3 regions of the Exiguobacterium sp. s7 genome follow, and region 2 is predicted to be linked to each of the others. Evidence: riboswitches for the same ligand, from Rfam matches in the RefSeq annotation. Region 2 holds a riboswitch; each other region holds the start of a gene.

Region 1 (8,154 bases), on a different contig from region 2:
TTGTACCATTTCCCGCGTGTGACAAGCGATTACGGGGAAGAGCGCGGATCGATTTTTCAAATAGTCGATGCAATCGCCAACTTCGGTGTGTTTTCCCACTTCATTCACCCGGATGATGTCATCGACCCCGACCGGGCCTTCGGTCGGGATTGGGATACGATGTTCGCGAGTCTTCGCAAAATCGTCCATGACGTGAAAGATCAATATCCGCACCTCGAGGCATATACGCAACACTACGCGACCGAAAAGATGATCACATACCAACAAGCTGATTTGAACGTCACGTTTGATGAGTCGACCGTCTATTTGGCCGGGGAAGGTCTCGTCAACCCCTCTCATTTCACGATTCGCCTCAAACCAGGCCAATCACTTGAGACGGGAGAGTTTGACTTTGGGACGGTCGAACAATGGGAAGCCGACCGTCCGCTCTACCTTGTCAAACTGACATCGGCGAACGCTGAAATCGCCATCAAGGGGGAAGCGCAATGAGAATCGGACTCGTATTAGAGGGCAGTTATCCATACGTGAGCGGAGGCGTCTCAAGTTGGACGCAGACGTTGATTGAGGCGATGCCCGAAGTGTCGTTTGAAATCATTTCGATTCAACCGACCGAGAAGCGTCCGGAAGAGATGAAATATGTGTTCCCACCGAACGTCTCCGGCATCACCCATCTATATTTGAGCGACGTGGGCGAGCGGGCGAAAGGGCGATTAAAGTGGGGCGCTGAGGACGAACAGAACGTATCGGACTGGCTCATGTTGAAAAGTCCGAACCGGCATGCGCTTCGTTTGCTTGGGAAAGAAGTGCCTTCAAGTCAGGCGTTTTTCGCAAGCGAGTTCTTTTGGAAAAATGTCAAGGCGGCCTACGCCGAGGAAATGAACGGGGGTTCGTTCATCGACTATTTCTGGATGTGGCAGAGTATGTACACTCCGATTTTACGGGTGCTCCATCAACCGCTCCCGAAAGTCGACCTCGTTCATTCCGTGTCAACGGGTTATGCCGGTGTGGTCGCGTCCTACATGAAGGAGACGCAAGGGATTCCGTTCATCTTGACGGAGCACGGCATCTACTCGCGGGAACGCGAGGAGGAAATTTTACAGTCGTATTGGATTCCGGCGCCGTATAAGCCGAGGTGGGTCCGTTTCTTTCACCATTTGTCGCGTGAGGCCTATAACGCGGCCGATGAGATCATCACCTTGTTCGAGCGGAACCGCGAATATCAGGAGTGGATTGGCGCCCCGAGCGAGAAGACGAAAATCATCGCCAACGGCATCGCCGATCGACAAATCCAGGCGACGGTCGATCGCCCTGAGCACGATCTCTTTCAAATCGGGGCCATCGTCCGCTTGGTGCCAATCAAAGATTTGAAGACGATGATTTACGCCGCCAAGATTTTGCAGGAGCGGCATCGTCTGTTCAAACTGACGATCATGGGACCGCTCGATGAGGATGAAGAATATGCGGAAGAGTGCCGTCTGCTCATCGAACAGAGCGGACTGAACGATTATGTCGAGCTTGTCGGAAAGGTTGATGTCCAAGCCTATTTGCCGAAGTTTGATTTACTTCTGTTGACGAGTATCTCGGAAGGTCAACCGCTCGCGATTCTTGAAGGAATGGCAGCCGGCATCCCGTGGGTCGCGACCGATGTCGGGGCTTGTTCCGAGCTCCTGTACGGCCGAGAAGACGACCCGTTCGGTCCAGCCGGATTTATCGTGCCCCCGGTTCATCCGGAAGCGGTCGCGGACAAGGTCGAGTGGATGATGGATTATCCGCAGGAGCGGATGCGTTTCGGTAAGAACGGGCGGGAGCGGGTCCGTCAATACTATCGTCTCCAACAAGTCGTGGACCGCTACAAAGCCATCTATGAAACGAGGAGGGAACAGTATGGCGGGCATCGGGTTTAAGCTGCAGAAGTTGTTCCAAGAAGACTACTATTCGTCCAGGTTGAAGGCGTACACGTTCTCGGGCCTCGTCACATCCGGACCGTGGTTGATCGTCATCTTGGTCGTCGGGACGATTCAATGGTTGGCGTTCCAAATGCCGACGTTATCGCTCGCCGAACGGACGCTTTTCATGATCTCGGTCTCGTACGCGTTCATCTTCTCGCAAATCTTGTTCAGCTTCCAACAGCTCGTCGTCACCCGATATGTGGCGGACTTGTTTTACGAGAAGAAGGCACATGAGATTTTCCCGGTCTTCACCGGGATGCTCAAAGTGACGATCCTCGCCGCGACGATTCTGTACAGTATCTTTTGGCTATTGTCGCCGCTCGATTTTCTGTACAAACTGACGTTGTTCGTTTTATTCATGACGATCAATGTCATCTGGGTCATGTTCTTGTTCTTGAGTGCCGCCAAGTATTATCAAGCGGTGGCCTATAGCTTCTTGCTGGGCGGACTCATCTCGGTCGGGAGCGTCTATGCGATTAGCCGTCTCATGGTCAATCCGTCGAGTCTCGAGCTGTTGCTCGGTTTCACGGTCGGGATGATTGTGACGTTGTTCGGGTTGTTCTTCGCGATGCTCCGGACGTTCCCGCTCCGTTACGCGGTGAAAGAGTTCTCGTACTTCAAGTACTTCGACCGCTATCCAGACTTGTTCGCCATCGGCGTGTTGTACGTGCTCGGGATTTGGGTCACGAATTTCATCATCTGGTTCGGTGAAGGACGTGTGATCGTCGCGGACTCGTTCTTGTTCAACCCGTATTATGACACGGCCATCTTTTGGTCGTACTTGACGATCATCCCGACGCAACTCCTGTTCGTCGTCGCCGTCGAGACTCGGTTTTATGAGCGCTACCGTACGTTTTATGGATTGATTAACTACGGCGGGGCGCTCCATCAAATCGAGAAAGCGAAACAGACGATGACGTCGGTGCTGAAAAATGAGTTGATTCGACTCGCGCGGAGCCAAGGCGTCGTGACGTTGTTCGCCATCCTCATGGCAGGCGTGTTCGTCAGTTGGATCGGCGTCCCGGATGAGATCGGTCAAATCTTTCGGATGACGACGCTCGCGGCGTTCGCGAACGCGATGATTCTCATCTTGACGTTGTTGTTGCTCTATTTCGAGGATCGACGCGGGGCATTGTTCGTCAACATCTCGTTCTTCACGTTGAATGCGTTGTTCACGCTCTTGCTCTTGCCGCGCGGCATCGATTGGTACGGCGTCGGCTTTGCCGTCAGCACGACAATCACGTTCTTCTTGGCCGGCCTGCGTTTGATCTATTACATGGGCAAAGTCGATTATTACGTGTTCGCGGCCTCGAATCGACGCAAGCTTGGTACCGAACGGTTCTCCCAAATGGGGACGTTGTTGAACCGTCACTTCTCGCGATAAAGGGTTTTCAACAAAGATAAAGACTGATATGATGTGGTCGTAGACGACCGAATTTCATAATGTTTACCACTAGGGGAGTCGCGTGACGCGGCTGAGATGGACGAGGTCCAGACCCTTTGAACCTGATCTAGTTCACGCTAGCGTAGGGAAGTGGGCGAACCGATTGTTCTCGTACACTTTGTGTAAATCCGACGCCGCTTCCGTTATGGGAGGCGGCGTCTTTTTTTATAACAAAGGAGGAGACATGAATGACATTCACCGCACATCTTCGACAAGAGGCCGATGCCTTGTTTCAAGCCAGCTTTGACCATCCGTTCGTCCGCGAGCTCGGAACGGGTGAACTCGACGAGGCGAAATTTCGGCATTACGTCATGCAAGACTCATATTATTTGAACCAGTTCTCCAAAGTGCAGGCGAAAGGCGCGACCCTCGCCCCGAACATGGAAGTAGCGAGCCGCTTTTTGACGCACGCGCTTCATACGATTGAAGCGGAGCATGCGTTGCACCGTGAGTTTTTCACCTTGCTCAACGTGACGGAGGCGGAGTGGGCGACGTTTGAGCCGGCCCCGACGGCTTACGCCTATGCGCTCCATATGCAACAGGCCGGTCCGACGCTCGGTGATGTGCTCGCGTCGATTTTGCCGTGCTACTGGGTCTATTATGAGATCGGGGAGCGATTAAAAGATGCGACACCCGATCATCCGATTTATGCGACGTGGATTGCGACGTACGGTTCGGAATGGTTCCGCGATCTCGTCGAGGAACAGCTTGAACGGCTCGACGTGCTCGCCGGACAAGCGACAGCGGAAGAACGGGTCCGGTATCAACAGCTGTTCTTGAAGAGTTGTTATTATGAGCATGCGTTTTGGGAAATGGCGTGGACGCTCGAGTCGTGGGATTTACCGGCGGGGGTGACACGATGAAGCGCGACTTATGGGACAAAGTCAGAGCCGAACGGCCACTCATCCATAACATTACGAATATCGTCGTCGCTAACTTTTCGGCGAACGGGTTGCTCGCCATCGGCGCTGCGCCGGTGATGGCGTCAGCCGTCGAAGAAGTCGCGGACATGGCGTCTGCGAGCGATGCGCTCGTACTCAATATCGGCACACTCGATGCGACGACGGAACGTACGATGATTCGAGCCGGACAGGCGGCGAATGAATCGAGCCGGCCGGTCGTCTTCGATCCGGTCGGTGTCGGGGCGACCGCGTTTCGACGTGACGTCGCTACATCCATTTTGCAACACGTCCGCGTGACGGTCATCCGAGGCAATGCCGGAGAAATCGCGACATTGATTGGTCTCGACGCGGCGGCGCGCGGCGTGGACGCTGGGGAAACGCGGGTTGATTTGAATCACATCGCACGCGCGGCGGCACGACGCTACAACTGTGTCGTTGCCGTGACCGGAGAGACGGATGTCGTCAGCGACGGGGACGCGACGATTGAAATCAAAGGCGGCACCGCAGCAATGGCCCGGACGACAGGGACCGGTTGTTTACTCAGTGCGGTCGTCGGTGCGTTCCTTGCGGTCGAATCCGACGCGTTGACGGCCACGGCGACAGCGCTCGCCGGATATGCGCGGTGCGGCGAACTGGCTACCGCTTTGGCGGATGGACCGGGCGACTTCCCCGTTCATTTCTTGAATGAACTCGGCAAGATGACAGCCGTCGAGTTGCCGAGCGACCGCATTGAGGTGGTGTCATGATGCGGCCGCAAGTATTGACGATTGCCGGTTCGGACTCTGGCGGGGGAGCAGGAATCCAAGCCGATTTGAAGACGTTTCAAGAGCTAGAGGTGTTCGGGACGAGCGTTCTGACGGCCGTCACCGCTCAAAATACGCACGGGGTGCATGGGGTCGAAGCGGTGTCGCCGGAACTCATCACGCAACAACTCGATGCAATCGGTTCGGACTTTTCGATCGCAGCATGTAAGACCGGGATGTTATTTGATGCGGCGCGCATCGAGGCGGTCGCTACCGGGGTGAAACGTCATGTCTTCAACCGACTCGTCGTCGACCCGGTCATGATTGCGAAAGGAGGGGCCCCGCTTTTACAGGACACGGCGGTCGATGCGCTCAAGACCTCCTTGTTGCCACTCGCGACAGTCGTCACACCGAACGTGCCGGAAGCGGAAGTGCTGACCGGGTTGACGATTCGATCGTTTAATGATCGTCTCGAGGCGGCTCGGCGGATGTTAGCGTACGGCGTGCGCGCGGTTATTTTAAAAGGCGGCCATCTCGAAGGTGAAACTGCCGAAGACTTGATCATGATGGAGTCGGAAGTGTTCCTTCTCTCGGCCCCGCGCATCCAGACGAGCGATACGCACGGTACCGGTTGTACATTTTCGGCGGCGCTTACAGCGGAACTTGCCAAAGGTCGTTCTATCATGGAGGCGGCGGTGACGGCGAAGCGGTTCATTCAAAGCGCCATCACCCATGGCCTCGAGATCGGCGCCGGACACGGACCGACGAACCATTGGGCATATGTGGCGTATGGAGAGGAGGGTGTGACGATTGAATCCATCAAGGCGGGCACTCGCTGAACAGTTGCGGCTTTACTTCGTATGCGGGACACCGAACACGAAAGACATGTTACGGACGGTCGAAATGGCACTCCAATGTGGCGTGACATGTTTTCAATTTCGTGAAAAAGGTAAAGAGGCACTGTATGGGGATAAAAAAGAAGCGATGGCAAGGACCCTGCAAGCACTTTGTCGTTCGTACGACGTCCCGTTCATCATCAACGACGATGTCGAACTGGCGGCGCGCATTGATGCGGACGGCGTGCATATCGGACAAGACGATGCCGAGGCCGTAATCGTTCGGGAGCGGATTGGTCCAGATAAGTGGCTCGGTGTCTCGGTCCACACGCTCGAAGAAGCGGCAGCAGCCATCGAGCATGCGGATTATGTAGGCATTGGCCCAATTTACCCGACGACTTCGAAAGAAGATGCCGGGGCAGTGAACGGGACGACACTCATCCGCCAAGTCCGAGACATGTATCGAGAGCTGCCAATCGTGGGGATTGGCGGCATTTTACCGGAACATGTCCCGATGATTCGGAACGACGGGGCGGACGGCGTCGCCGTCATCTCAGCCATCGCTTCTGCACCGGATGTGGCCATAGCCACACGGCGTTTCGCTTGTCTCTGAATTCAAATCGAGGAGGAAGACAGATGAACGTATTTGTAATAGGCGCGAATGGACAGATTGGAAAACAGCTCGTGGAACGATTGCACGAGGAAGGGAAACACCAAGTCACGGCGATGGTTCGAAAACAAGAGCAACTCGATGACTTCACATCAAAAGGCTATCAGGCCGTCCTAGGCGACCTCGAAGGTGACGTCTCGTCACTTGAACAAGCAATGTCTGGCATGGACGTGGTCGTCTTCGCGGCCGGTTCAGGTGGTAGCACCGGAGCCGACAAGACGCTCCTGATTGACCTTGACGGCGCGGCGAAAAGCATCGAGGCTGCCAAGAACGGGAATGTTAAACAGTTCGTCATGGTGAGCGCCTTGAAAGCGGAAGATCGTTCGGCATGGCCGGAAGAGATGAAACCATATTATGTGGCGAAGCACCATGCGGATCGTCTGCTCGAGGAGAGCGGGCTTACGTATACGATCGTCCGTCCGGGCGCTCTCACAGATGACGCCGGCACCGGCAAAGTGAAGACGGGCGACGTCTCGACAGGTGAGATTCCGCGTGCAGACGTGGCGGCCTTCTTGGCACATCTCATTGGTCATGACGCAGCCCACAATCAAGCGATTGACCTCGTCAAAGGTGACACGGCGATTGAGGACACATTATAAACGAGATGACGACAGCGAGCGGACTTGGTTCCGCTCGCTTTTTGTATGGATGTGTCCGTGAACTCGACAAAGGATTCGCTTCGACCGATAGAGAAAGTAAGAGATGGATTTGTTAGAAGAAAGGGGTCTATCCATGACCGCATTATTTCTCTATATGGCCGTTTACTTGCTTCCGGCTTTTCTATTGAGTCACCTTGCTCTTGACGTATTGGTTCGGTAACGCCGGAATTTTGATTTTCGTCTGTTCGGTCCACTTCATTGTCAAAGTGACGGGCGTCGGGGCGAAGTTACCGAGATGGATTTATCCGTATGCCATTTATTTGCCGCTCGTCCCGGTCGCGTTGACGTTCATCCGTCAAGAGAACATCTTGAACAGTCAGCGTTTCGACCAAGTCGGTGTCTGGATTTATCCTGAGTTCAACGCGTCTTATTTGACGACGATGACCGTCGGTAACGTGTTTCATTTTCTTGTGATTCTATTATTGATGTATGCCCTTAAGCGGTCCGAGCGCTTCGAGCATCATCGTGTCCTGCGCTTGTCGTCATCGACCTCGACGGCTTTAAAGGAATCAACGACACGTACGGCCATCAAGTCGGCGATGATTTTCTCATTCATCTCGGTGAGTTGCTTGAGATGGCGACGCCGGAAGCGGGACTGGCCTCGCGCGTCGGCGGGGATGAGTTCTATATGTATGTGCCGAACGTCGATGCAGATGACATCGTTGCGTTCGTCGAGCGCTTGCAGTCGCTGCTGACGGAGCGACCGTTCCGGCTTGGACATGAGACGATTCCGATTCGAGCGAGCATCGGGGTCAGTGTCGCACCGGATCAAGGGGAGGACTTGGACACGCTCATCCATAAAGCTGATCAGGCGATGTATCAAATCAAGCAACACGGTAAAAACGACTATGCGATTTATGACGAGGTGTTACACGGACCGAAATAACGGGAACGAGAATGAAGATGGCAATTTGATAGAGGAGGAGACAATATGACTGAAAAACCGTTAGT
Region 2 (8,154 bases):
GCCAACCCGAACAAGGCGCCGCCGATGAAGGCGAGTGTCAAGGATGAGACGTCAAGATAGAGACTGACGGTGTAGAGGAGCACACCACGGAATATGAATTCCTCGGTCACACCTGCCGTCCACGAGACAGCGCTCCACGCCTTCGCCTCAATATCCGTCCGTGGCAAGAGCAACCGCTCGATTTCGAGCTCATAGTACGGTCGTAACCGCCGCCGTAACCGAGACGAGGTTTTGACGAGCAAGTAAAACGCCAGCAGCACGGAGATGAGGATGGTCGTGAAAAAGAAAAACTTCCAAGCGGACATGTCCCTTTCGACCGGGGCGAATCCGAGACCGACCATGTCTGGCGGGACGCCGAACAAGAAGACGAGGGCGAGCAAAAGCAGACTGAGCCCCCACGACGACTTGACTGTCTGTTCATAGACACGTCCACGACCGAGCGTTTCGATCATCGGCTTCATCAACCGGGCGTTGAACAATTGAACGATCAACAAATACATGAGAATGATGGTAAAGACGGCCTGTTCGAGCATCTATATCCACTCCTGTCCTTCCTGTTAGCTATATGCTACACTATTCGGGTATTGTCTAGAAAGCTAGGAGGCGGAATCTTGAAACGATTGATTTTGCGACTGACCGGTCTCATGCTTGTGATCGTGCTGTGCCTCGGCGCAATCGGCTGGTTTGGTCAACATGATAAAGTGAACAATGCCCTGTACCGGGCCTATTACGGGGACCATGGCGTCCCGTCCGTCCATCGCGATGTGTATGAGGATGCTGCGGCCACGTATGACGTCGATTGGCGCTTACTTGCCGCCGTCCATCGCGTCGAGACGATTTTCTCCCACAGTTCATCGATGCGTTCATCGGTCGGGGCGATCGGACCGTTCCAATTCATGCCGCGGACGTGGCTCGGTTGGCAATATGACACGGACGATCAAAAAGGCGATGTCCCTGAGGACGAAGTCGATTTGACGGATCTCGCGCTCATCGAACAGTACGGCGGTCTCGGACGCGATGGCAACAATGATGGCAAAGCCGACCCGCACAGTCTCGTCGACTCGGCCCATACGGCCGCTTACTATTTGAGCGAGCACGGCGGGACGAAGGCAGACACGACGGACTCGATTCGAAACGCCATCTTCGAGTACAATCGCAGTGAACAGTATGTCAATGATGTGATGTCGTTTTATGAGTCATATCAAACCGATGTGTCTTATTTACCGGATGACAAGGCGTCGGCAACCCAAAGTGTCGCGCGCTACACAATCCGCTACTTGGAATGGTTCGCAGGCTGGGTCTGACCCGGCACTATTTGATTAAAAGTGAGGAAACCTTATGAACACCCATATCGAGGAAGTGACGATTCGTGTCAAGTCGGTCTTCAATGAGGACAAGACGAAGCGCTACTTGCGTTCGTACGAATTCACAGATGTCGTCGACGGCGTCATCTGTGCCGTCATCATCTACTCGCCCCGGATGAGCGATGCTTTCTTGTCCGGTACGACAACGCAGCGGGCGTATATGCTCATGCGGAACCATCTCGATCAACCGATCCGTGAGATGCGCGTCATCAGCCTCGTCCCAACACTCGCCATCAATGACAATCTGCCGTACGTCGAATCGCAACTCGACGAAGTCAACTTTCATTACGTTGAGGAAACGCTCGACGAGGTCGAGGCGAGCGGAGGTATGATTATCGTCGGCTGGGGCTCTCCGGGACGCTTGATGCATCATGCCACCCCGTATAAGGCGCTCTTTGCCGACCATGAGGCGCATATGTTCTGTATCGGCACGACTTCCAAAGGCGAGCCGCAACAGATTCGTATGGCCAACGAGAACACCGTGCTCGAGGCGTTCAATAACGAATCAATCAAACCGAAATTTAGAATTGTGAAAGAAACGAAACAAGACGACTCCGAGTGAGTCGTCTTGTTTCGTTTATATGCCAATCCATACGCTCACTCCAAACAATAGGAGCAAAAGCGACGCCAACAGAAAGTCGTTCCTGGTGACGGGCACAACCTCGTACGTCGCTCGAGGTTCCCCCGTAAACCCACGTGCTTCCATCGAGAACGCGATTCGTTCCGCTTGGCGGATCGATCCAGCAAGAAGCGGAACGATTAATTTGGGGACGTGGCGGATGTGATCGAGTCTCGTCTCCAAACGTACGCCTCGTAGCGCATGCGTTTCATATAGTTGCATCAGTTCTTTTTTTAGAATCGGAAAGAAACGAAAACCGACGAAGACACTATATGCGATTTTTGGTGACAGCTTTCCTTGTTGCATCAAACTGTAGACGAACCGTTTCGGGTCCGTCGTCAGCGTGAACAGAAGCGACAAGGCTGTGAATGCCAACACACGCAAGGAGAGCGTCGCTGCTAGCATCACATTCTCGTCGGTCACATCATTGCCAAACAGCTTGAACACGACATCTCCGCTTGATTGCTTTCCAAAGACGAGCGTCGTCCACAATGTCCCGAGCGCGGTCAATAAAAATGGGATCATGTACAACCCCCATCTTCTCCAGCTCACAGCAGAGAATAGCGTTTGAAGTGTAACTGTACCGAGAAAAACAGCAAGCGGAGTCCAAGGGTTATACATGAAGGCGAGACCGAACATGAGACATGCCACGGTCAGAAATTTAATCGTCGGGTTCATCTCATGAAATGTCATCGCGATTCCTCCATCAATAAGCCGTGGGTGCGTAGTAATTCTTTTTCATCCCAGAGTGAAGCGTCATATGGCCCACTCAAGTCGCCGTCACACATCAAATAATATGTGTTCGCAATCCGCGCGAAGCTGAGGTCGTGCGTCACAAACAAAATCGTCTGGCCGGATCGTGTTCGTTCGACCATTAAGTCATAGAGCGCACGAAGCGATACCTCGTCTTGTCCGGCAGTCGGTTCATCAAACGCAATCAGTTGTTTATTAGACAGCATCATCACTCCGATGGCGAGCCTTCGTTTTTGACCGTGACTAAGGGAGAGTGGATGGTGGTCACGCACTGATTCGAGCCCGAGCCGCGTTAAGACGTCCTCAATCGGGCGATTATGGCCATATGCAAGTTCTCGGGTCACATCATTCGTAACGAATAGATGCGCCGGTGATTGCGGGACGAGGCCGACTTCACGATGTTTCCGGGCTAGGCTTCGCAGCCATGTCGACTTTCCGCTACCATTTCGACCGAGCACCGCAATGAGATCACCCTCAGCGACCTTTAACTCGCTCGCTGCTAATTGAAATGTTTTTCGTTTTAATTCCGGTATGTGAAATAACATTTCCTTTCCTCGTTCAACTTTAATTGGAGAGAACGCATAATCTGGTCGGACGATGAACGGTCCATCATAGTCGATGCGCCCACTCACGAGCTTTATTTGTCGGTTAAAAAAATCACCCCATATGTATGGCCGATGCTCGATGACGACAACGTTTACGGTCTGTGCGACGCCGTCGAGCCAACGAACGAAATGATGGGCGGTCTCAGGATCGAGGTGAGCGAGCGGCTCATCGAGGAGGAGCCACTCGGGACGGCCAATCAAGGCACAAGCGACGGCAATTTGCTGCTTCTCACCCCCCGATAGGTCATGAATGGTACGGTGACGATAATCGGTCAAATGCAACGCCTCTAACATTGTGGTGACACGGGCCATCATCTCGTCTCTCGCGACGGCAAAGTTTTCGAGCGTGAAAATCAATTCTTCTTCGACCGTCTGCATGACGAACTGACTGTCCGGGTCCTGAAAGACCGTTCCGACGCGCCGGTTCACTTCGCCAGCTTCATACGTATCATAAGAGCGATCGAACAAGTGCAATCTGCCCGTCACGATGCCATCACAATTGTCCGGATAGAGACGATTCATCAAAGCGAGCAATGTTGATTTTCCCGACCCACTTGCCCCTGTAATGACCGTTCTCCCTTTTGTTAGACGTAGTGTGATATCCGTCAAGACATCGCATTTCTTGTTCGGATAACGAAATGTCAGATGTTCTGCCTCAACCATGCATACGGTCCTGTCGCGCGAGAGCATACCCATCAAGCGCGCCCGTCCGAAGCAACAAGTCGCTCAAAATCTTACCGCCCAGACCAGCAATCAACATCCCGCTCGTTGCGCGTAGTGCGAACATCGTAGCCACATATGTCGGACTGAGGGCATTGAGCCCTCCCATGACGTACGTATATGCGAAACTTGTCACAGCAGCACTGAATCCGGCGAGCATGAGCACCCAAAGATCATAGCGTTTATAACCCGTCAAAGCGAACGCCGCTTCGGCGCCGATCCCTTGAACGATCCCGACTAAAATGATGCGCGGTCCGATGGCGTTGCCAATCATCATCTCAATCGTCGCCGCAAGCACTTCGGATAAGAATGCAGCCCCAGGCTTGCGAATGATATAAGCTGCGATAATCGAGACGATGAACCATATCCCAAAAATCCATTCGTAGGCGATTGGTCCAATCAGACCGGCCCACAAGTTCCCAGCATGGACGAACGCCAAATAGACCACCGCGAACACGACCGATAAAATCGACAACAAGACGATTTCTTTTAACTTCCACGATTTAAGCATCCATGCGTCCCTCGTGTGACGGGCTGTTCACGCTGAACGTCACCGTCATGACGACGTGGCTTGTCTTCTGTCGGACGCGATCAAACGTCGCCTCATAGAAAGCGAACACCGGCTCGATGTCCCCATGTATGCCTGAGGCGTAATGCATCGAGTCATTGAAGACACCCCGCTCTTTCGCAAAAGCGATTTCTTCGTAGATGATGTCCATGTAGTTCTCATCACCGAGCGGATAGAGCGCGAACTGTGAAGAGACATATTGCGGACCGACGGGACCATTAAGCGGTTCGCTCGACACAACGAGCACTTCATCTCCGGCCGTATCCCCTGGACACCCGACCGAGAACGTCCCGCTCATCGACACATGTTCCCCTGTCTTCGTCGCGTGTGACAGCACGGTCTTAGCCACATCGAATACATGCTCACTTCGTCCACGGATGACCGTCGACACGTCATCGGTATGTCGCCAGACGTTTTGTAAATCCGTCTCCTTCAACGCCCCTTTGATGATGCTCACGAAATCAGTCGTCATCGGGCTCAGTGTAAAGCGGAAACCGACGATCGGGCTCGTTCCACATTGTTTGTTCATGTTCTATTCCCCCTTATTATGTGTACACAAAAAAGCCGCATCCATGAGAATGCGGCCACTCGTCCAATTTTAATCCATTAGAAAAAGTGCCACACTTCCTCACGCCGGTATTACCCGGATCGAGTCATAAGGGATTGGAGCCATGCTCACATCTCAGCCGAAGCACCCCTAGTGTAGTCCAATGTATGCGGTTGTTCATGCAAGAATCAGTATAGACGACCGCTTTCATTTTGTAAACGGTCTTATGAGAACGTGACGACCTCGTTCCCCGGAAGTGTGTCCCGGAGCGTCGACCAATCCAGCGCCATCTCCTCATCTGTCAGCAGACAGTGATCGAGCTCTTGTTCGATGATGGCTCGATCCATCCGCTGCCCAATCAAGACGAGCTCCGTCTGTCGGTCCCCGTACGGTTCGACATAGTCGGCGGCGAGTTCCGGTTCGGCCGCGAACATGTGACGGCGCTCTTCTTCCGGAAGCGTCGCGAGCCAGCGTCCGGCATGTTCGAGCGTCGAGGCGTAACCCGCTTGTGAAAACAGACAGGCGAGGTCGTTCCGTGAAGCGATCCATAAAAACCCTTTCGCACGGACGATTTCTTCCGGAAACGTCTCAATCCAGGCATGGAGACGCTCCGGGTGGAACGGCCGACGCCGACGGTAGACGAATGAGCTGATGCCATACTCTTCCGTCTCCGGCGTGTGCACATCTGTCTCAAGTTCTTGAATCCACCCGGCCGCATGCATCGCCTGTTCGAAATCGAACAAATTGACATCCAACAGCTCGGTCAATTCCACGTTCGCATGGACAGACGTCAACAGCTTCGCGGTTGGGTTGAGCGCCTTCAACAGTCCGGTCATCTCGCCGAGTTCGGTCTCGGTCACGCGATCCGCCTTGTTCAAGACGATGATATCGGCGAATTCGACTTGGTCGACGAGCAGGTCGACGACTTCGCGGACGTCCGTCGCCTCGATCGCCTGCTTGCGTTCATGGAGCGACTCGCCCGAGTTGAAATCTTTTAAGAACCGAAACGCATCGACGACGGTCACCATCGCATCAATATAGACTCGGCTCGTCAAATCGATGCCGAGGGCGTCATCGGCATATGTAAACGTTTGGGCGACCGGGATCGGCTCTGAGATACCGGACGACTCGATGATGATTCCGTCGAGGTCCCGGTCGTTCGCAAGCTCTGCTACCGCCTCGAGCAGGTCCTCACGGAGCGTGCAACAGATGCAGCCGTTCGATAGTTCGACCAACTTTTCGTCCGTCCTTGAAAAACCGCCCTGTTCAATCAATCGCTCATCGATATTCAACTCGCTCATGTCGTTGACGATGACGGCGTATTTCTTGCCCGTCCGATTGTTCAATATGTGGTTCAATAGTGTCGTCTTACCGCTTCCTAAATAACCGGACAGCACGGTGATCGGGATTCGTCTCATTCTACCCACTCCTAAATCGTAATGATTACTTTTTAGATAATGACGGGTCGGTGACGTCTTGTCAAGAAAAAAACACGCCCGTTTCCGGACGTGTTCTCCTGCCTATTCCTCTAACGCCTTGCGTTCGGCCTCTGAGCGTGGATAGGCGTTCGCCTGCCATTCGGCTCGATAAATCGAGTCGAGCTGGGTCAGACCGACCTCATCCGCGTCCTTGTCGGCATCCACACTCGGCGTCTCATCCCACCGCGGATTCAAATACGTATGATCGTCTTCCCGGTTTGCCTCCAACAGCTTTTGAATCCCGACCCGGGCGACCGCCGCGAGCGCCAAACCGATTCCCGCACGAACGAGCAATCGTTTTACCATCTTCGTACCTCCTTATCGACCAAACCGATAGAGCGGCATCCCTTTCACATCTGTATCAATTTTAAAGACCGACCCTGCGTCCGGATGGGCCTCGAGCGCCGCGTCATCCATTCCTTCGCGCGCCGTCGTGATCGCAAGTTGTTTCAAGTCATCACTGACGAAACAGCATGACGTGACGTTCGGGGCCGGCACGAGCACCTCGAGCACTTTTTCACCCGTCTTCGGGTTCCAGCGCGAGACGCGTCCGCCCGCGAAGTGGGCAATCCATAAAAAGCCGTCCTCATCGGATGTCATGCCGTCCGGGAATCCTTCCTCATCTTTGAAATCGATGACGACTTCCCCATCCCCGAGTGTTCCTGTTTTCAAGTCGAACGGGTATTTGCGGACCGTCTCGGTCGGTGTATCGATATGGTAGAATGTCGAGTGGTCCGGAGACCATGTCAGACCGTTCGACAGCGTCAGTTCACTGAGCATGACCTCGGTCGTGCCGTCACGGTTCAAGCGATAGAGCGTCGCCTCGTTCTCCTCGTCGTTGAGATGAAGCGTCCCGGCAAAGATTCGTCCGTACGGGTCGGCCTTTCCGTCGTTGAAGCGAAGATCCCCTTCCGGGTCATCGAGTTCGACGAGTTTATCGAGTCGCTTCGATCCCTCGTCCCATTCATAAATGCCGTCTTTCAAGCCGACGACGACGCCGTCTGTCACTTTCGGGACCGCAAACCCGATCTGTTGTCCCATATCGAACGATGACAGCTCGTCTTCCTTTTCGTCGTACCACCAAAGTGTGTGTCCTTCGATGTCGACCCAATAGAACCGTTTCAGTTCAGCATCCCAACACGGGCCTTCCCCAAGTGTATTTCTGACTCGAATCCATAACGCAGCGTTTACTGTCTCCATTGAATTGCCTCCACTCTCTACATTGATTTCAACTGACTATTCCCTGAGCGGACGAGGTCTATTCAAGATTTTTCAAAATCGTTCCGCAGAGTTAGGGGCGATGTCCGTCTTTCCTTCACCGGAGCGGCTCTATGAAAAAAAACTCCTTGAATCATTCGATTCAAGGAGTCCACTTATTTCGCACCTTCGACGTTCATATGTTTACTGCGCAACTGGCCGCATGCCGCATCGATGTCAGTCCCGTGCTCAAGGCGGACACCGGTGTTGATGCCACGCTTCTTCAAGACATCATAGAACGCC
Region 3 (8,154 bases), on a different contig from region 2:
GTGGTCTCCACTGGTTCGGTCGCCAACGCTTCGATTTGGCTGCGCTCCCGTTCTGTCAGGTCGTCACCGAGATGAAGGGCGTCCTGAATGCCGCGGAATGCATCGAGGCCGTGATAGCCCCAAAAGCCGAGCTGATAATACTCGCGCATGTTCGAAATCGAGCTTTTCCGGTGATCTGTTTCGGCGTAATGAACGACGGTCGGGACGGTAAAGACGATGAAGCCGACAAGAAAACCGGCGACCGCCAAACGGCGACCGAGACGTTTCGGTTCCGTGATGGGGTGTCGCTTCATATAGAGGAGGACAGCCGCGTAGACGAGCAAGTCCGTGAACAAGATGAAGTCGGGCGCTTGAATCAGTGTCAGAAAGCCGCCCCCGACGTCTCCCATCTGGCCGATATCAGACAGTAGGGCGGCCGACAGCAAGTTGCCGAAATAGCGGTAGTACCAGACGTCCGAGATGAGGAGCGTGCTGTGCAGAAACAGCGACGCGAACAAAATCCAGCGGCGCGTCTGTTGTTTTATGAGTAGCGCCCAACTCGTCATCATCAAGATGGTCGCTAGATTGATGAACAAAAAGCGCAGGTCGAACGCGCTCGCCGTCAACAGACTGAATAGGAACAGTTTCGTGAGCGATAATGTTAAATAGGTCCAATAATCGAGATATTTCATGAGAGGCCTCCAAATGGTACGGACAAAGTGTGTTCTCTGTCATGTACCTGTTCGACGACGGCGAAAAACATGAGGGTGTGCGAATCCAATAAAAAAAGTGAGGCTCGTGGCCTCACTTGATGACAAACGTGTCCCGGAGCTCGATAATCGTGCCTTCCGGGGCTTTCAGTTTACTCAAATGACCGTCGACGACGAAGTAGATGTTCCCGCCGTGTTTCGGTAAGAACGTCACGCCAAGGTCCTCAAGGCGCCGCACTTCGGTTTCGAGATCATCGACGTACAAAGCGAAGTGGACCGGACCGGCCGCATGCTTCGAATACGGTGACAACGTCTCATCGACTTTCGCCGTTTGGAGCTCGATATAAAAGTCGCCAAGTTTGAGCCAGCTGTTGTACGCGCGCGTATGAAAGTCGGGCGACTCTTGAACGAGCTCGAAGCCGAGCGCCTCATAAAATCGTTTGGACGCCTCATAGTCGGGCGTCTGGATGCAGAGATGGTGGATTTGTTTCATGATGTCACTCCTTTCTTTTAGTTTATCCAATCAACGTTCTGAACGGAACTTTTCTTCACGTGAGACGTATAGGACACCGAGGAGGGAATGATGATGAAAATCCAATACGAATTGACGGAAGACGACTATATCCGGTTCAACTTGAGCCATATTAAACGTTCGAAGACCGGAAAGCGAATGATTCTCCTGCAGCGAATCATCGGACCACTTATCTTTTTAGGCGCTGCTTTCGTGCTGGCGACGTGGCTCCAAGAGACGGACTGGTGGCTGTACGGGATATACGGAATCGCGAGCGTTCTGTGGTTCCTATATTATCCGAAATACTTTGAACGGCACGTCCGGAAGCAGACGCGGCGTCTCATCGACGAACGCAGCAACGAAGGTATGCTTGGCTTGCATACGATGGATTTGGAGGAAAACGGTCTTCGCGATTTAAACGAATTCGGCGAGACGCGTGTGTCATGGGCAGGAATCAAGGAAGTCGTCGAGGAGGACGATTATGTGTATCTATACAACTCCTCGGTTAGCGCCTATATCTTGCCGAAGCGCGGACTGGACATGGAAGAGGTGCGCCGATGGCTGCCGATACGCTGACGATTCAACTCGTCGATGAAACGAACCGGGATGCCGTAGTCGCCTTGACCGTCGCTTCTGACCAAGCCCGTTTTATCGAAACGAACGCCGAATCGCTCCGCGAGATGGAAACCGATGTCAAATATGCGTGGCAGTGCTATGCACTTTGTCGCGGTGATCATCCCGTCGGCTTCATGATGATTGGGGCCGAGAACAAGGTGGAGCGTTACATCTGGCTCGATCGATTTATGATCGATGTGACAGAGCAAGGGAAAGGAATCGGGTCACGCTTTTTACAGTTGGCACTCGTGTGGATTCAAGAGCGATTCGATGTGGATGACCTCATCCTCAGTCTCCATCCGACGAACGAACCGGCGAAACGATTTTATGCGAAGGGTGGATTTGTCGACAGCGGCTTGATTGATGAGGCAAACGGGGAAGAGATTTGGGTGTATCACGTCAAACAGGGACAGCCGTCATAAGTCGGCCGTCCCTGCTTTTGTGGACGATGTATTTTGGACAGCGTTGCCCGCTTTGAAAAAGAGGAAGATGGCAGCCACTCCGAAAATCGAGATGAACACGTTTTGAAGCAACACATCGACGAACATCGGCTCGCTGGAAAACGTGCCCGTCGCAATCTGGGCATTCCAGCGGGTGAACGTGGCGATCCGTTCGAGCGTGTACAAGAGACCGGACATGAACAGGCAAGCGGTGGCCGCCAATAATAGCGTCAATCGATTCAAGAAATGACCTCCTAATATCTGATATCCTGATTTTACCATTTACTATCAGTGGGAGGGAAGTATTTATCGCTTCGCCGTGAGCGGTCGCAATTGCTTGACCCGAGCCAAGACAATCCAGCCGAGCACGGCCCCAGTCACACTCGAGGCAAGGAAGGCTGGGAAGAAGAACAGCGCCCCGAACTCGGTCCCCATCAACACCTTGGCGTACGGGACGGCGACGAGCGAAGCGATGAGGCCGGTCCCGATGACTTCACCAAATGCGGCGAAGGCTACGCGGTTCGTCTTCATATAGAAGACCCCGGCCAAAAGCGCCCCAATCATACCTCCGGGAAAGGCCAAGAGCGACCCGGTACCGGTCATGACACGGACGATTCCGGTCACGAACGCAACGAGAACGGCCCCGATCGGCCCGACGGTGACGGCGGCGATGACGTTCACCATATGTTGAATCGGATAGGCACGGGCGACACCGGTCGGAATCGAGATGAACAGGGAACCGATGACGGCGATGGCGATGAGCATCGCCATCCAAGTGAGTTGTTGAATACGCATAGATAGTCTCCTTTCAAAATGAAAACGCCACTTCTCCAAGTGGAAAAGTGGCGTGGAAAGACAGACGAATCCCACACCACTTCCCTACGCTGGTATGAGCCAGATCAGGTTCGAAGGGTCCGGCGCATGCCGTCTCAGCCCGAAGGCTCCCCTAGTGGTCGTTTATTAACATGAGTATAGCATACCGTCATTTGACGCGGTCGAGCTTTCGTGGTCGGAACGTGACATAGATGATGCCGACGAACAGACCGTACAACAAAAGGGAGAAGACGAGATTGATCAGCCACGGGAGTGTCCCCATGAACACGGCGACGGACGCGTTTTGAAACCAGACGAGCGAGAGCGACAGCCCGACAAAGCTGAGAACGAGCGTTGTCCAAAAGCCGACATCTCGGCGCTTGAACAGACGCCAAACGAGCAGCCCGATGATGAGACTGACGATGGCCGTCGCCCCTAAGTACATATACAAGATGGCATCGACCGGGTATGAGTAATATACAACGTCCATATCGTTTCCTCCTAGGAGATGATGAAAGAAAGGGTGAACAGGATGAGACAGGCAATCCCATGGCGTGACCGATCGTTTCGTGAACGGTTCGAACGATGGATTGAGGCAAACGTGCCGAATGCGAGGTGGCACGTGATCAAAGATACCGATTTGACGTACTTGCTTGTTGGCGCGCTCGATGAGGAACGTTACTACGCCAAAGCGGTGACCGATATCAGCCGCGGCGAGGCCGGATTGTCGGCGTTTCTGGCCGAGCGGCATCCTGATTTCGTGCCTGACGTCATCGCCATCGATTCAGCCCGGAACTGGTTGCTCATGCGAGACATCGGCGGAGAGGCGCTACGTGAACGACCTGACGTGAGTCGATACGAAGCGGCGTTGCGTCAATACGCACAGCTGCAGCGACAGGAGATCGACCAGATCGAGACCTACTTGTCTTACGGCATCCCGGACCGCCGACCGGCCAAGTTGAAGGGCGAAATTCGCACGTATTTACCTGAGCTCTGCGCCGGGCTCGAGCAATACAAAGCCGAGGCTATGCTCGCGCTTCAAGATGAATTGATCGCGATGTGCGATGAGCTGGCGATTGGGATGCCGATGAGTCTCGAGCACGGTGATTTGCACGGCGGCAACATCTTCTGGCGGGAACGGACGAATGATTTGTGTATCCTCGACTGGGGCGACGCGACCGTCACGCATCCGTTTTTCAGCGTGCGCGTGTTTTGGAACGCGCTGTACGACTTATTGCCGGAAGAAGACGAGGTCGCCTGGTATGAACAGATTCAAACGATGCGTACGGTTTACTTGGAAGCGTGGAGCGGCGTCGCACCCGAAGACGTGCTTTGGCGTCACTTGTTGATCGCCGAAGAGCTCGGTTGCGTCTATCGGGCACTGTCGTGGCATGTGTATGTGACGAGGTACCGGTACGATGTAGCTGAGTCGAGCGATAAGCCGGCGCAATGGCTCAATTTGCTACTCGAGTACCGGGACTTGAAACGACGTGTCCGATAAGTCATTCATACTTCTCAAGTAAGTTTTCATAATCCGTCTCGCTCCAAAACAGCGGAGCAATCGACTCCGGCCCTTTGAAGATCTCACCGCCCCGGTCATAGACGATGGCATAGCCACCCTCGACCTCAAAGACGATCAAATCGGCCTTCACTTCCTTGACCCCGTTCCCCGCGATGATGACGTTCTCGAGCGGGTCACGCGCGACTTGCACGCCCCATTCGTCGAGCTCGACGATGAGTGCGGACGTATAAGCGTGACGGTTATAGAGCGCCTGAAACTCGTCTTCGGTCAAAACGACGTCCGTTGGTGGGGCACTCGTCCCATATTTTCGTTTCTCGATTTCTTCGACGAATTGGAGGAACGACGCCTCTTGCCAAAACAGCGGCGCGACCGACTCGGGGCCGTTGGCGATGTCTCCGTTCGCGCTCTCATAGACGGTGGCGTACGTGCCGTCGTCAAGTTTGAACGGATGAATGTCGGCGTATGTATGATGGATGCCGTCGCCGGCGATGACGACGTGCTCGAACGTCTCGCGGAACGGGGTGAGTCCATCGTTCTCGAGTGCCTTCAAGAGCGGCGGGACTTTTTTATATTGGTCGAAGACGTCTTTAAAATCTTCTCGCGTCCAAGCGGTGATGTCTTCGGGCGACGGCTCATTTGTATCGGCTGGGACGATGGGTTGCTCAACGGAATCGGTGCACCCGGTCAATAAAAACACACTGAATCCGAGTAGGCCTAGGCGTTTCATCAATCAAACCTCCTAAGAAAGTTACATTTTTTTCCTGTTCTCAATGAGCGTAGCATGTTTGCCAGTCATTGAGAACCCGGGTACTTTCTCGCTCAGGGTTGCCGCTTCAAGTAACGGTCGAGTGCCTCGTGAAATCGTTGTTGCTGCTCGAACGGGATGTCACGATCGGATGCGGGACCATAACGAATCAGATGATAGAGCGAGGCGTCGATATCTGTCAGCTCGATGCGTTCGAACCAGTCGACGACCGTCTCATTCGTCCGAAGTTTTAACTCAGGGGCGAGCGACGCGTTGAACGTGATCAGCCAATCCCTCAGTTCGATATTCGTGAGCATCGGGAACGTCCGTGCCTCAATCGATGTGTCCGCGTTGAGAGACAGTGGCGCCAAGGCGTTCTGTCTACTAGAGAACGTGAATCCTTTTCCCCGTCGACGACGCAGCCATCTACGCACGCCATAGACGGTCAACCCGATGGCGGCAAGGAAGGCGAACAATGTGCCGAGTCCGCCTGGGGCATCACCATTCCCGCTACCAAATTTGAATTTGAGCATCTTTTCCTTCGGGCGAGGGTCTCCCTCAAATTTGGGCCCTGTCGTTTTCCCCATATCGATGCCGCCTGTTTGCCGCTTATCCTCTTCTTCTCTGTTCACTTCCGTCACGTTAATTGGAGCAGGTGTATTAATCGTTTGGAACCAACTGAACGCCTCCTTGCTGACAAAGACGAACGTCACAACGAGACAAGCTGTCACAACAAGATACCCTATAAATCGAGATGACCACTTCATCCTTTCCCTCCTTATCGGAATGTTCAGACTATTTATTGTCTATATTACCATAAACAGGTAAACTTCGAATAAGACATCTACCAACGGAGGGGAACGAAATGGGAATCGAAGCGGTCATCAAACAGTTGAATGAAGTGTATTTGGGGAAAGGTGAAGTCGTCCGGCTCTGCTGCACGGCGCTTCTCGCCGAAGGGCACATCTTGCTCGAGGACGTACCTGGAACGGGGAAGACATTGCTCGCAAAAGCGATTGCCGGCAGTTTGGACGGGTCATTCTCGCGCATCCAATTTACGGCCGATTTGCTCCCGTCCGACGTCATCGGGACCGACTACTTCAATATGCAGACGCAAGGCTTTGACCATCGGCAAGGTCCGATTTTCGCGAACATTGTCTTGATTGATGAAATCAACCGGTCTGTCCCACGCACCCAGTCGGCGCTGCTCGAAGCGATGGAGGAACGACAAGTCTCAATCGGCGGGAAGACGTATCCGATGCCGAAACCGTTCTTTGTCATCGCGACGCAAAACCCGATTGAATCGGCCGGGACGTTCCCGCTCCCAGACGCGCAACTCGACCGGTTCCTCATCTCGATTCCGGTCGGCTATCCGGACGCCGTCGAAGAGCGAGAACTGTTGTTGCAAGTGTTGACCGAGACCCGCAAACACATCGAGGCCGTGACGTCACTCGCCTCGCTGCAAGAAGCGCAGGCCGAGACGAGACAAGTCGCGATTCAGGACGATGTCCTCGACTATATGCTCGGTCTCGTCCATGCGACCCGGGCGCACGCGTCCGTCGAGGTCGGAGTCAGCCCACGCGGCGCGATCGCGTTGCTCCGCGCTTGTCAAAGCTATGCCTATTTGGCCGGCCGACTGTACGTCATCCCGGAAGACGTCAAAGCCGTGGCGCCGTATGTGCTTGCCCATCGGATCAGCTTGACGCTCGAAGGCGGCATCAAGTCGACGAAAGCGAATGTCATCGCACACATTTTAGACACCGTGCCCGTGCCGGTCGAGGGCTGACGGATGATCCTGTCCACGCACGCTTGGTTGCAGCGCCGGCTCCTCCCTATATATCTCGTGAGCGGAGCCATGCTCGTGTTCTTCCCGTACGTCTATGGGTTGGGCTATCTATGTTTCATTGTAGCGAGTGCGATTTGGATGCTCGAGCGGACGCGGCAACAACTTGAGCGACACATCGATCTCCGGTTCACGCAATACGAAGAATTGCTGTTTGTCGGAGATGAGAGTCGAATCGTGTTGGTGGTCGATGGGGTGGATGAGTTGGACCGGCTCGGACTGCCGCTGCGGGTTCGTTTGAAGTCGAGCTCAGGGATCAGCTTTCCGGCGCATGAGCGCCTTCCGAACGTGCTCGACTATGAGGTCGATGTCGGTCGAGCCCGGCACGAATTGGTCGTGCGCGCCGAGTATCGCGGTCCAGCCATGTTCGAGGAATGCGTCATCGCCGTCACGCTCCCGTTTCGCCTTGGGACGTATTTGTATGAACGACCGGTCGATACAGAGTGGACCGTGCTTCCATCGCTCCTGTTACATCCACCGGTCGGGACGAAACGGCTAGCGCTCGGGGACCGGCCGCTTTTGGCGTCACCGCTTCGAAATCCGTTGCAACTGATCGGGTCGAAACCGTATGAAGGGGAACCGGTGAAGGAAATCGATTGGTATGCGACCGCCAAACTCGGACGACTGCAGTCAAAAGTATTTCAACAGACGACGCTCGATACGTTCACGTTTGCCTTGGATTTGACCGGTCCGTCCGGTTATACGCTCCATCACGACTTCGAATCGCTCATCAGTCAAACCGCCTTCGTCACATCGCGCCTGTTAAAAGAGGACTGCAAAATCGAGTTGTTTTTAAATCGATTCGATGAGGATGGGACGATGCTCCATGTCCCGCTTCAGGAAGGCGAGCGCGGCATTCGATTCATCTTGCTGCAGTTAGCGACGATTCACCCAGGCAATCGCTTCATCTCGACAGACGCCTTTACGCGGATGGTCGAGCGAAAACGATTGAAGCAAAGCCACCTCGTCTGGTTCA

Evidence for each region. Region 2 has a riboswitch for thiamine pyrophosphate ahead of KNP79_RS04990 (YkoF family thiamine/hydroxymethylpyrimidine-binding protein). Riboswitches for the same ligand answer to the same signal wherever they lie in the genome.
Region 1: it holds a riboswitch for thiamine pyrophosphate, as region 2 does, so the genes downstream of both, tenA (thiaminase II) here and KNP79_RS04990 (YkoF family thiamine/hydroxymethylpyrimidine-binding protein) in region 2, are expected to answer to the same signal.
Region 3: it holds a riboswitch for thiamine pyrophosphate, as region 2 does, so the genes downstream of both, thiW (energy coupling factor transporter S component ThiW) here and KNP79_RS04990 (YkoF family thiamine/hydroxymethylpyrimidine-binding protein) in region 2, are expected to answer to the same signal.

What each region holds. Positions count from the first base shown of each region.
Region 1 covers NZ_JACSLO010000007.1:62,525-70,678, reverse strand. The annotation lists gene KNP79_RS10235 (DUF2194 domain-containing protein) at 1-489, shown strand, start outside; gene pelF (GT4 family glycosyltransferase PelF) at 486-1,904, shown strand; gene pelG (exopolysaccharide Pel transporter PelG) at 1,885-3,333, shown strand; TPP riboswitch at 3,395-3,499, shown strand; gene tenA (thiaminase II) at 3,582-4,256, shown strand; gene thiM (hydroxyethylthiazole kinase) at 4,253-5,041, shown strand; gene thiD (bifunctional hydroxymethylpyrimidine kinase/phosphomethylpyrimidine kinase) at 5,041-5,877, shown strand; gene thiE (thiamine phosphate synthase) at 5,849-6,487, shown strand; gene KNP79_RS10200 (SDR family oxidoreductase) at 6,511-7,143, shown strand; gene KNP79_RS15740 (GGDEF domain-containing protein) at 7,688-8,089, shown strand; gene KNP79_RS15735 (OsmC family protein) at 8,135-8,154, shown strand, end outside.
Region 2 covers NZ_JACSLO010000002.1:469,921-478,074, reverse strand. The annotation lists gene KNP79_RS05020 (CPBP family intramembrane glutamic endopeptidase) at 1-533, opposite strand, end outside; gene KNP79_RS05015 (lytic transglycosylase domain-containing protein) at 612-1,304, shown strand; gene KNP79_RS05010 (DUF1643 domain-containing protein) at 1,339-1,926, shown strand; gene KNP79_RS05005 (energy-coupling factor transporter transmembrane component T family protein) at 1,942-2,676, opposite strand; gene KNP79_RS05000 (ABC transporter ATP-binding protein) at 2,673-4,004, opposite strand; gene KNP79_RS04995 (ECF transporter S component) at 3,997-4,572, opposite strand; gene KNP79_RS04990 (YkoF family thiamine/hydroxymethylpyrimidine-binding protein) at 4,565-5,158, opposite strand; TPP riboswitch at 5,238-5,338, opposite strand; gene KNP79_RS04985 (GTP-binding protein) at 5,401-6,594, opposite strand; gene KNP79_RS04980 (hypothetical protein) at 6,697-6,960, opposite strand; gene KNP79_RS04975 (SMP-30/gluconolactonase/LRE family protein) at 6,973-7,854, opposite strand; gene rlmN (dual-specificity RNA methyltransferase RlmN) at 8,028-8,154, opposite strand, start outside.
Region 3 covers NZ_JACSLO010000007.1:105,698-113,851, reverse strand. The annotation lists gene KNP79_RS10525 (LTA synthase family protein) at 1-671, opposite strand, end outside; gene KNP79_RS10520 (VOC family protein) at 784-1,182, opposite strand; gene KNP79_RS10515 (YcxB family protein) at 1,276-1,776, shown strand; gene KNP79_RS10510 (GNAT family N-acetyltransferase) at 1,758-2,237, shown strand; gene KNP79_RS10505 (hypothetical protein) at 2,232-2,498, opposite strand; gene thiW (energy coupling factor transporter S component ThiW) at 2,562-3,050, opposite strand; TPP riboswitch at 3,115-3,213, opposite strand; gene KNP79_RS10495 (hypothetical protein) at 3,238-3,558, opposite strand; gene KNP79_RS10490 (aminoglycoside phosphotransferase family protein) at 3,601-4,569, shown strand; gene KNP79_RS10485 (hypothetical protein) at 4,571-5,317, opposite strand; gene KNP79_RS10480 (hypothetical protein) at 5,410-6,102, opposite strand; gene KNP79_RS10475 (AAA family ATPase) at 6,201-7,121, shown strand; gene KNP79_RS10470 (DUF58 domain-containing protein) at 7,125-8,154, shown strand, end outside.